Regions from separate parts of the Ensifer canadensis genome, predicted to be linked through region 2. Evidence: predicted binding sites of a transcription regulator. Region 2 holds the regulator's gene; the other holds the start of a gene.
What was found. The regulator LexA, encoded in region 2, represses DNA repair genes until DNA is damaged. The targets are predictions, from matches to a motif close to TGTTCNNNNTGTGTTCNG.
Positions count from the first base shown of each region.

Region 1 (4,413 bases), 2.0 Mb from region 2:
CTGCCGTTGATGTGGAGATGGATATGCATCGTCCGGCCCTGGTCGTCGACCGGTTGCCGATAGGCTTCCTTTGCGCCGAAGGCGTGCTTGTAGAATTCCGCCGCCTTGGCCGCGCCGTCGACCTGGAGATAAGGCACCAGGCCGTTGAGGGCCTTCGGCAGCTGGTTTGCGTCTGTTTTCTGCGTCGTGCTGTCCATGTCATGCTCCTGTTGAGGGAATGATGCAGTGGCCATGACCTTTGCTGGCCGGACCCAAGGACGAACGCAAGCGGGTCTTGCCGACACGGGTGTCGCAAAAAAATCGAGCGAGATTGGGCTGCCGCGTCGGGCAGACTCAAGCATTTCGGGAAAAATGCGAAGCGGTTCCCGTCAGGAAGTGCGTAGAAACAAGGAGATAGAGCGCTTCCGCGACGTCGTCTAAACCGGAAACGCTCTGGAGATCGATGCCTAGAGATCGATGATCGTGCCGCGACCGTCGTTCCAGATGCGCATTTCGCGCGGGGCGGCGCCGGAGGTCGGGCGGGCCGTTGCTCGAGCCTGCTTCAGGTTCAGCCGGGCGGCAATGGCGCTGCCGATCGCGACAACGGCGGCGATGCCGGCGAGCGCAAGCGCAAGCGATGCGGTGAAGACGAAGGCTGCCAGCGTAATGGTGATGGCGAGAGCCGTAAAAAGAACAGAACGTATGCTTTGCATGATCGTCACCTTTCTGCTCGGGATGTGGGTGTTGCCGCCGCCGCTTGCAAGAGGGGTGCGGCCGTTCGCCTCGTCTTGCGGAAAAAAGGAAAGGCGGGCACAACTGGCCGCATGACAAAATCGATCGAACATCACCCCGTTCGCCTGCGCCGTTCGGTGCTTTCAGTGCCGGCCGACAATGCCCGCGCACTGGCCAAGGTTGCGGAACTTGCGGCCGATGCCGCGATCTTCGACCTTGAGGATGCGGTGGCGCCGGAGCGCAAGGCCGAGGCGCGGGACGGCCTCGTTCGCCACCTCGTCGAAAACAGGCCGGATTGTGAGGTCATCATCCGCATCAATGCGCTCGGATCGGGCTTCGGCCAGCAGGATCTGGCGGCGGCCGTTTCGGCAAAGCCTGACGCAATCCTGCTGCCCAAGGTCGAAAGTCCGGCCGATATCCAGATCGTCGCCGACTGGCTGGCCGATAACGATGCGCCGGAGGCGTTGCGTCTCTGGGCGATGATCGAAACGCCGCGCGGTGTCGTCAATGCGCCTGTTATCGCCGAGACCGGCCGCACCTTCGGCGGCAGGCTCGATTGTTTCGTCGTCGGCCTCAACGACCTGCGCAAGGAAACCGGTGTTCCCGACCGGCCCGGCCGTCCGTACCTCATCCCCTGGCTGATGCAGATCCTTTTGGCCGCACGCGGGAGCGGTCTCGACGTCATCGATGCGGTGTTCAACGATTTCCGTGACGCCGACGGTTTCGACGAGGAGTGCCGGCAGGGGCGCGACATGGGCTATGACGGCAAGATGCTGATCCACCCGCTGCAGATCGGCCCGGCCAACGAACGCTTCGGCGTCGAGCAGGCGGCCGTCGACGAGGCGCGCGCCATCATCGCCGCCTTCGCGCTGCCGGAGAACGCGGAAAAAGGTGTCATCAATCTTCATGGCCGAATGATCGAGCGGCTGCATCTCGATCAGGCCCTGAAGCTCGCCGCCAAGGCGGAGATGATTGAAAAACGAAAGGCAAGATTTTGAAACTTTACCGCTTCCTCACCGGCCCCGACGATGCGTCCTTCTGCCATAAGGTGACGGCGGCACTGAACCAGGGTTGGTCCCTGCACGGCTCACCGACCTACGCCTTCAATGCGGATACGCAGCACATGCAATGCGGACAGGCCGTATTCAAGGAAGTCGAAGGCAAGGACTACCACCCCGACATCAAGCTGTCGGAACAGTAAAAAGCAGGAACGCTTCGACTTTCCGGCCGGAGCGTTTTTTTGTTTTCCGATTGTTTTTCGGGGGCTCTGCCTCGGAGCGGATGGGGGCTTAGTTGCCCACGTGCTCCACGCTCGCCTCGATCCGTTCCATATCGTCGTCGGAGAGGCCGAAATGGTGGCCGATCTCGTGGATCAGCACATGGGTGATGATGTCGCCCAGCGTTTCCTCGTTTTCCGCCCAATAGTCGATGATCGGGCGGCGATAAAGGATGATCCGGTTCGGAAACTCACCTGTCTCCATGGTGAAACGTTCGCTGATGCCACGGCCTTCGAACAGGCCGAGCAGGTCGAACGGCGTCTCCAGCGCCATGTCCTCGAAGACGTCGTCGCTTGGAAAATCGGCAACCTCGATGATGAGGTCGGTCGTCAGTTGGCGGAACTCCTGCGGCAGGTGGCTGTAGGCTTCCACTGCGAGTTGTTCGAATGTCGTGAGCGTCGGTGCGTGGCGTTCCCGCCAATCATCGGTCTGGTCAATGCGGGCCATAGGCACTCCTTGTTGCCCTCCATATAGCGATTTTGCCTTTGTTTTTCGAGTGTTGAATTCCGGCTGGGGTGGGCGAGGAATAAATTCTTAAACTTGGCTGTTGACTCATGTGGTCAGCTCTGGAATCTATAAGAACATAACAGGAACATCTTAAATGGGAGTTGACCGTCATGGCCGAGAACGCCGTGCAGCGGGAGACCGTTCTTTCGCTTCGCGAAACCATAGCCAGGATCGAAAATCGCAGGCTTGCGGGCGTCGTGAAGGCGGTCAAGGCGGCCGATCCCGCAGGCTTTCGGCGCAAGGAAGAAGGTCACCAGTCCTCCGGCCGCAAGGTCCTGCCGCTCGGCATTCCCGAACTCGACGATATCCTCGAGGGCGGCCTGCCGCTCGAGGGTATGACCGAGATCCGCAATTCCGAGACGCGCGATGCCGGCGCTGCGGCCGGTTTTGCAACCGCGCTCAGCGCCCTTTGTCAGCAGGCGCGCCAGCAAAAGGGCGATGCCGGGGCACCGGTTCTGTGGGTCAGCCAGTCGCTGGCCTCGACCGAGGCCGGCCTGCCCTACGGTCTTGGTCTCAAGGCTTACGGGCTCGACATTCGAAGCCTGATCCTCAGCCTGCCGCGCACGGTGAAGGACGCGCTGTGGATCGCCGAGACGGCGCTTTCCGTCCCGGCCTTCTGTGCCGTCATTCTCGAAATTCGCGGCAATCCGGCATCGCTGGCCTTGAGCGAAAGCCGGCGCCTGCATGTTCGCGCGCGCGCCGGACGCATTCCTCTTCTTCTTCTGCGTCAGTCCGGTCACGAGGAGGCGAGCAGCGCCTTCTTCCGGCTTCATATCGAACCGGCGCCCGCCCGCGAGCGCGCCCTCCCTGACGGTTCGATGCTTTGCGGCAGCATCGGCCATCCCGTCTTTCACGTCATTGCCGAAAAAAGCAGGTCTCCTGCTCCCGTCGGCCTCTTCCTGGAGTGGAACCCCCATGACCGCCGCTTTTACCCCGTCGAGCCCCTACCAGCCGCTGCTGCGGCAGACCCACAACCAGCGCATTCTGTCGCTCGACTTTCCGCATCTTCCGGCCGACCGGGTGGCGCGGAGCCGCTGGGGAACCTCCTGGCTTTCCCGCGGGCGTCCTGATCATCCGCCTGTCGTCTTTGCCGACCGGGTCAGGAATGCGATGCGCCTCGTCGCGCTCGATGGCCTTGCCGAGAAATCAGGATTCCAGTTGGGCCAGGGCGTTGCCGAGGCGCGGGCCATGTGTCCCGAGGTCGATGTGCTGCCCGCCGACCGGGCGGCGGATCGCGCCCTTCTGGAAGGGCTTGCGGACTGGTGCAGCCGCTACACGCCGCTGGTGGCGCTCGACGGCGAAAGCGGCCTTTATCTCGACATTACCGGCTGCGCCCATCTGCTCGGCGGCGAGAAATCGCTTCTCGACGACCTGCTCGCCCGGCTCTTTCATCTCGGCATCGAGGCGCGTGCGGCGATCTCGTCTTCGGCAGGGCTTTCCTGGGCGGTGGCGCGCTTCGGCTCGCAAAGCGTGATCGCTCCGGAGGAGGCCGTACGCGTGCTTGCGCCACTGCCGATGGCTGCCCTCAGGCTTCCAGTCGACATGATCGAAACGCTCGGCCGGGTCGGGCTCAAGCAGGTCGGCGATATCATCGAGGCGCCGCGGGCGCCGCTTGCCCGCCGCTTCGGATCCATTCTGCTCCTGCGCCTCGATCAGGCCATGGGGCTGGAGGACGAGCCGCTCTCGCCGCGGCTCCCCGTTGCCAGCCTCTCGGCCGAGCGGCGGCTTTCCGAGCCGGTCCAGGGTGAGGACGATATTCTCGGCCTGACGCAGGAGCTGGCAGCAAGGCTGAAGCCGGAGCTGGAAAAGCGCGGCGAAGGCGGACGGCTGTTCGAACTGCTGCTGTTTCGCGTCGACGGCCGGGTCTTTCGCATCGCTGCCGGAACGTCTTCGCCGCTGATTGAACCGAGCCGCATTG
Region 1 covers NZ_CP083370.1:3,468,664-3,473,076, reverse strand. Annotated here, with positions in the region: gene J3R84_RS16895 (VOC family protein) at 1-197, opposite strand, end outside; gene J3R84_RS16890 (hypothetical protein) at 447-692, opposite strand; gene J3R84_RS16885 (HpcH/HpaI aldolase/citrate lyase family protein) at 804-1,709, shown strand; gene J3R84_RS16880 (DUF1737 domain-containing protein) at 1,706-1,912, shown strand; gene J3R84_RS16875 (metallopeptidase family protein) at 2,001-2,435, opposite strand; gene J3R84_RS16870 (ImuA family protein) at 2,606-3,565, shown strand; gene J3R84_RS16865 (Y-family DNA polymerase) at 3,516-4,413, shown strand, end outside.
Region 1: the regulator LexA is predicted to act here: its motif matches at 2,566-2,583, upstream of J3R84_RS16870 (ImuA family protein).

Region 2 (4,413 bases):
CGGATCAAGCAGTCGGAAGCAACGATCCGGGCGATGACCAAGGCCAATGCCAACGTCAAGCTGTTGAAGACGATCCCCGGCATCGGCGAGTTCTTCGCCCGGCTGATCGACGCGGAGATTGACGATGTATCCCGCTTTCGCAATCCGAAGAAGCTCGCCGCCTATGCCGGACTGGTGCCCTCGACCTATTCCTCCGGCGGCAAGACCTTTCACGGCAAGATCATCAAGCAGGGCAACAAGTGGCTGCGCTGGGCTTTCGTCGAAGCCGTCACCCCCGCCATCGCCAGCGATGCGCAACTTCATGACCAGTACGAGCATCTGAAGATCAGAGGAACCAACAAGGCGCGTGTGGCGATCGCGCGCAAGCTTTTGACGATCGCCTTCCAGATCCTGCGTGACCAGCGCGCTTACGAGCCGCGCGGCACCAGCACCACGGAAGGCGCGTCGACGATATCCCGGCTGTCCTGATTGTCGTCTAGCGAGCCCGGCAGGACTGGGCTGCGCTCCTCAAGGAGAATGGGAAGCCGGGAGCCGAACGCCACTCTGTGACCGAAGCCAGCACGGCATCAGGGTCACGCATTGGAGACTGGTTCAAGAACCGAACGGCAGATGCCTGTCGCGCGGAAGGAAGAGATTTAGCCGATCGGCGAAAATGCCGATCAATAACCAACCGAACCCAAGGAAAAGCCGCCAATCGAAGGCGTTTCGCCCCTTGTGTTCTTTCATTGGAGACGATCATGGCAAAAGGTCAAGTGCGAAGTAACCGCGAGGTTAGAAAGCCAAAGAAGGACAAGACTGTCAAAGCCGCCGTTGTGACGGAAGGCTCACAGGTGAAGCTGGCCGGCAGCAGTTTCTCCCTGGGCAAGAAAGACAAGAAGTAAGACGGTCGGCTTTAACCTCTCGAACTAACGACACGAGAGAGATATCCGTCAGTGGCCAGTCGAACTGGGGTGCGCAACGTCTCCGCGACATCCCGGCGCGACTGGTCGAGCACCCGCGGTCAGATGCCGGTTTCGTAGCGCGTTTGAACGTCGTATGTATTTGGCTGGAGATGCGAAGATCGCTACAGGCGGATGCCGCTGGCCACTCGCACTCCATTACGGCGTCCAACATCATCGGAAGCATTTGCGGCGGGTATTGTTGATCAGCTGCCAGCGCCACGCTTTGAGGCGGGCGCCGGAAAATCGAAAACGCCAACGCACCTCACGCCAATCTTTGTGCCTTCATTGCCACAGCTTGAGCACCAGTGCTCGCCTTTCGCAAAGAACTGTTGAACACGGCACAGTGCCCGGCATGCTTGCTGGACTTCGGAACGAAAGCACGGTTCACATCGTTAACCAAACCATCGCCGCCACCTCTGATCTAGTGGACGTTCACCGTGCTTGCAGCCTTGCTTATCGCCTCGATTATCGCATCGCCTAACATCGCCCTCAGCGCTGCCACGGTCGACGACCTGCAAGCCGACTTCGAAACGGCCGTGCCCTGCCAGCAGATAGACGGCCGGAACGTTTGGAAGGGAACGATCGCCTACTACATCCAGTCCTTCGTCTATCAAGGCGACACGCCGGTCGCGACCGAAGCGGCCGACGCTGTGCTGCCGGAGGACAACTCCGCGGAAACCGTCAAGGAATTCGAGGACGCCTGCTCCGCGACGCAGCCGGCCTGATTCAGGCCTCCTCTAGCAGATCGCCCATCGATATTTCTGCTGATCCCTTGATGGCAGGCTATTTCCACTGCGTCCCATCGGCCGCGGCGCAACCGTGCGGCGGGTGTCCGTTGCCAAATGTCAGCTTCAGCCGGTCACAACCCCATTGATTGAGCGGCCCGGGCATCGCCGCATTCAACGCGATACCAACTTCGTCAAACGGGCTCTGCTTGTTATCCACGTATTGATACCAGCGAAACCCAAGGATCGCGGTCGCGGCGACAACGATGGTCAGCAAGATTTGAATCAGCTTCGTCATTAAACCCTCATTCCATAAACGGAAGGAGGCATATCAGCCTCGCGCGGCGCGTGCAGCGACGAGTTGGTCAATCTGCGCTTGATTGAACCAACATTCACAGAATTTTAGGCACTTGCGGAACACATATGGAACAGATAGTGTCTGTTCTTGATTTGTTTCACGCCTCTGGAGCGACTTGCCATGCTGACCCGCAAGCAACAGGAATTGCTTCTTTTCATCCATGAACGAATGAAGGAGTCCGGTGTACCGCCGTCCTTCGACGAGATGAAGGATGCACTCGACCTGGCATCCAAGTCGGGCATTCACCGGCTGATCACAGCGCTCGAGGAACGCGGCTTCATACGCCGGCTTCCCAACCGCGCCCGAGCGCTCGAAGTCATCAAACTGCCGGAAGCCTATGCTGCGAGCGCGCAGCCCCGTCGCGGGTTTTCGCCGAGCGTCATCGAGGGTAGCCTTGGCAAACCGCCCGCCCCTGCCCCCGCGGCGAAAACGCTGCCGGTTGCCGACAACAGCTCCGTGTCGGTTCCAGTGATGGGCCGCATTGCCGCCGGCGTGCCGATCTCGGCGATACAGAACAACACCCACGACATTACCGTGCCGCTCGATATGATCGGCAGCGGCGAGCACTACGCCCTTGAAGTGAAGGGTGATTCGATGATCGAGGCCGGCATTTTCGATGGCGATACGGTGATCATCCGCAATGCCACCACGGCCAATCCCGGCGATATCATCGTGGCACTAGTCGATGACGAGGAAGCAACGTTGAAACGCTTCCGGCGCAAGGGCGCTTCAATTGCTCTAGAGGCCGCCAACCCGGCCTATGAGACGCGCATCTTCGGGCCTGACCGGGTCAAGATTCAGGGCAAGCTCGTCGGCTTGATCCGCCGCTACCACTAAGCCCGTCTCACGCCAGCGCAATTCGAGGAAAAGTGCGGAGCGGTTTTCCGCCAGGAAATGCGTAAAAACAAATAGATAGAGCGCCTAGTGACTCCGTTTAAACCGGAAACGCTCTAGCCGCCTTCATGCCGGCCAGCCGCTCTCTTACTTCAACGTCTCGCCACATAGGGTAGCGAGACGGAGATTTTCGGATCGAGTGTTTTTCACGCTCGACGGATTTTACTCGTGAATCGAGTACTCGCCCAACTCGCAGAGATCCTGCTTGTCTTCAGTCGTGTCGAGACCGGAACCTTCTTCGAATTCAAAGCGCATGTCGTATTTGCAGACATCACGTCCGTCGGCGATGGTAATTTCCATGCTTTCGCCCGGATTAAGCACCTGCCGCCCGAAGACGTCGTCTTCCCACTGATCAACACCGACCGGCGATGTGTAGAAGTTCGTCAAAACGGCATTCGTCTTGTTCTTAAGCTGAAAGACGAGATCCTCAGCGCTTGCGGTGGCCGTCGTTACGGCAAGAATGGCAAGAGCAGTCAGGGCGATCTTATATTTCATTTTATGTCTTTTCCTCCATTGTTGGCTTTGTTTGACACTACCTATACGGGTCGCGCTGTTGGGATATTCATTCCCAGTTCTGTCTAGAGACAATATTTTCAGCACTGACAATAGTGACCGAATCACCATTTCGGGGCGCGTCCTCGCAAGGCCATGTCGTTGGCGACTGCGGACGTTCGCAAACTGGCGGGCAAGCGCAGCCCGGTCGAATTGCGCTTTGAAAACAGTGGTTGGCTGCGATGCGGGCAGCCTCGCTGCGCGTGTTGGACGCGCCGCATTGGCCCATGTTCCTTGCCCCCCGAAAACCGTACCTGCGTGCCGGCAGCATGTCCTTTGCGCAGGCACGCACAGCGTTTCACATTCGACAATCGGGCTGCTATTGACGGAGAACCGCTTTAGCCAATCGCGCAGGCGCTGGGTGACTTGTTGCTTTCATCGTGCGAGGGGCTGAATCACGCGCTCGCCGCCCTATCTACGTCACACTTTCGTTGACGCTCGCAACGAGCACGCGGCCGCTTACGCCACCGATGGCCGGTATTTCGACCGCCTTCGGATCTGCGTTCGCCTTGAACCTCGCGTGGGGCGTCGACCGCCAGCGGCATTCGCCGCTGCCAAACCTGTTGAGCGTGTGGCCGATGGCGCTCAATTCTCCTGAACGGAAACCCCGTCCTGGCCAATCTTGATCTCTACGCCGGTCGGTTTTGTTTCCTCGCGGTAGACATAGGCGCCGAGACCAATGACGGCGACGGCGAGCATGGCAATGATCAGATAGAGCCCATTACGGTTCATTCAGCAATTCCTCGCTTGGGTACGGTATGGGTAACTAGGTTCGTACCCAAGAAAGGCAACGGTGCGACGCGGACTGTTCGCTCCTCGCGCGGATGATGCAGGACGGATGCGAACGGCCGTAGGCTTTTTCTCCGCACGATCCGTTGGCCGAGCGCTCTTGCGACGCATCGGCTCGGGCCGCGGAACGTCCCCGACGTGGAGCACGAAAGCG
Region 2 covers NZ_CP083370.1:1,454,716-1,459,128, reverse strand. Annotated here, with positions in the region: gene J3R84_RS07215 (IS110 family RNA-guided transposase) at 1-468, shown strand, start outside; gene J3R84_RS07210 (hypothetical protein) at 738-881, shown strand; gene J3R84_RS07205 (hypothetical protein) at 1,379-1,666, shown strand; gene J3R84_RS07200 (hypothetical protein) at 1,725-1,964, opposite strand; gene lexA (transcriptional repressor LexA) at 2,145-2,861, shown strand; gene J3R84_RS07190 (hypothetical protein) at 3,081-3,413, opposite strand; gene J3R84_RS07185 (hypothetical protein) at 4,056-4,202, opposite strand.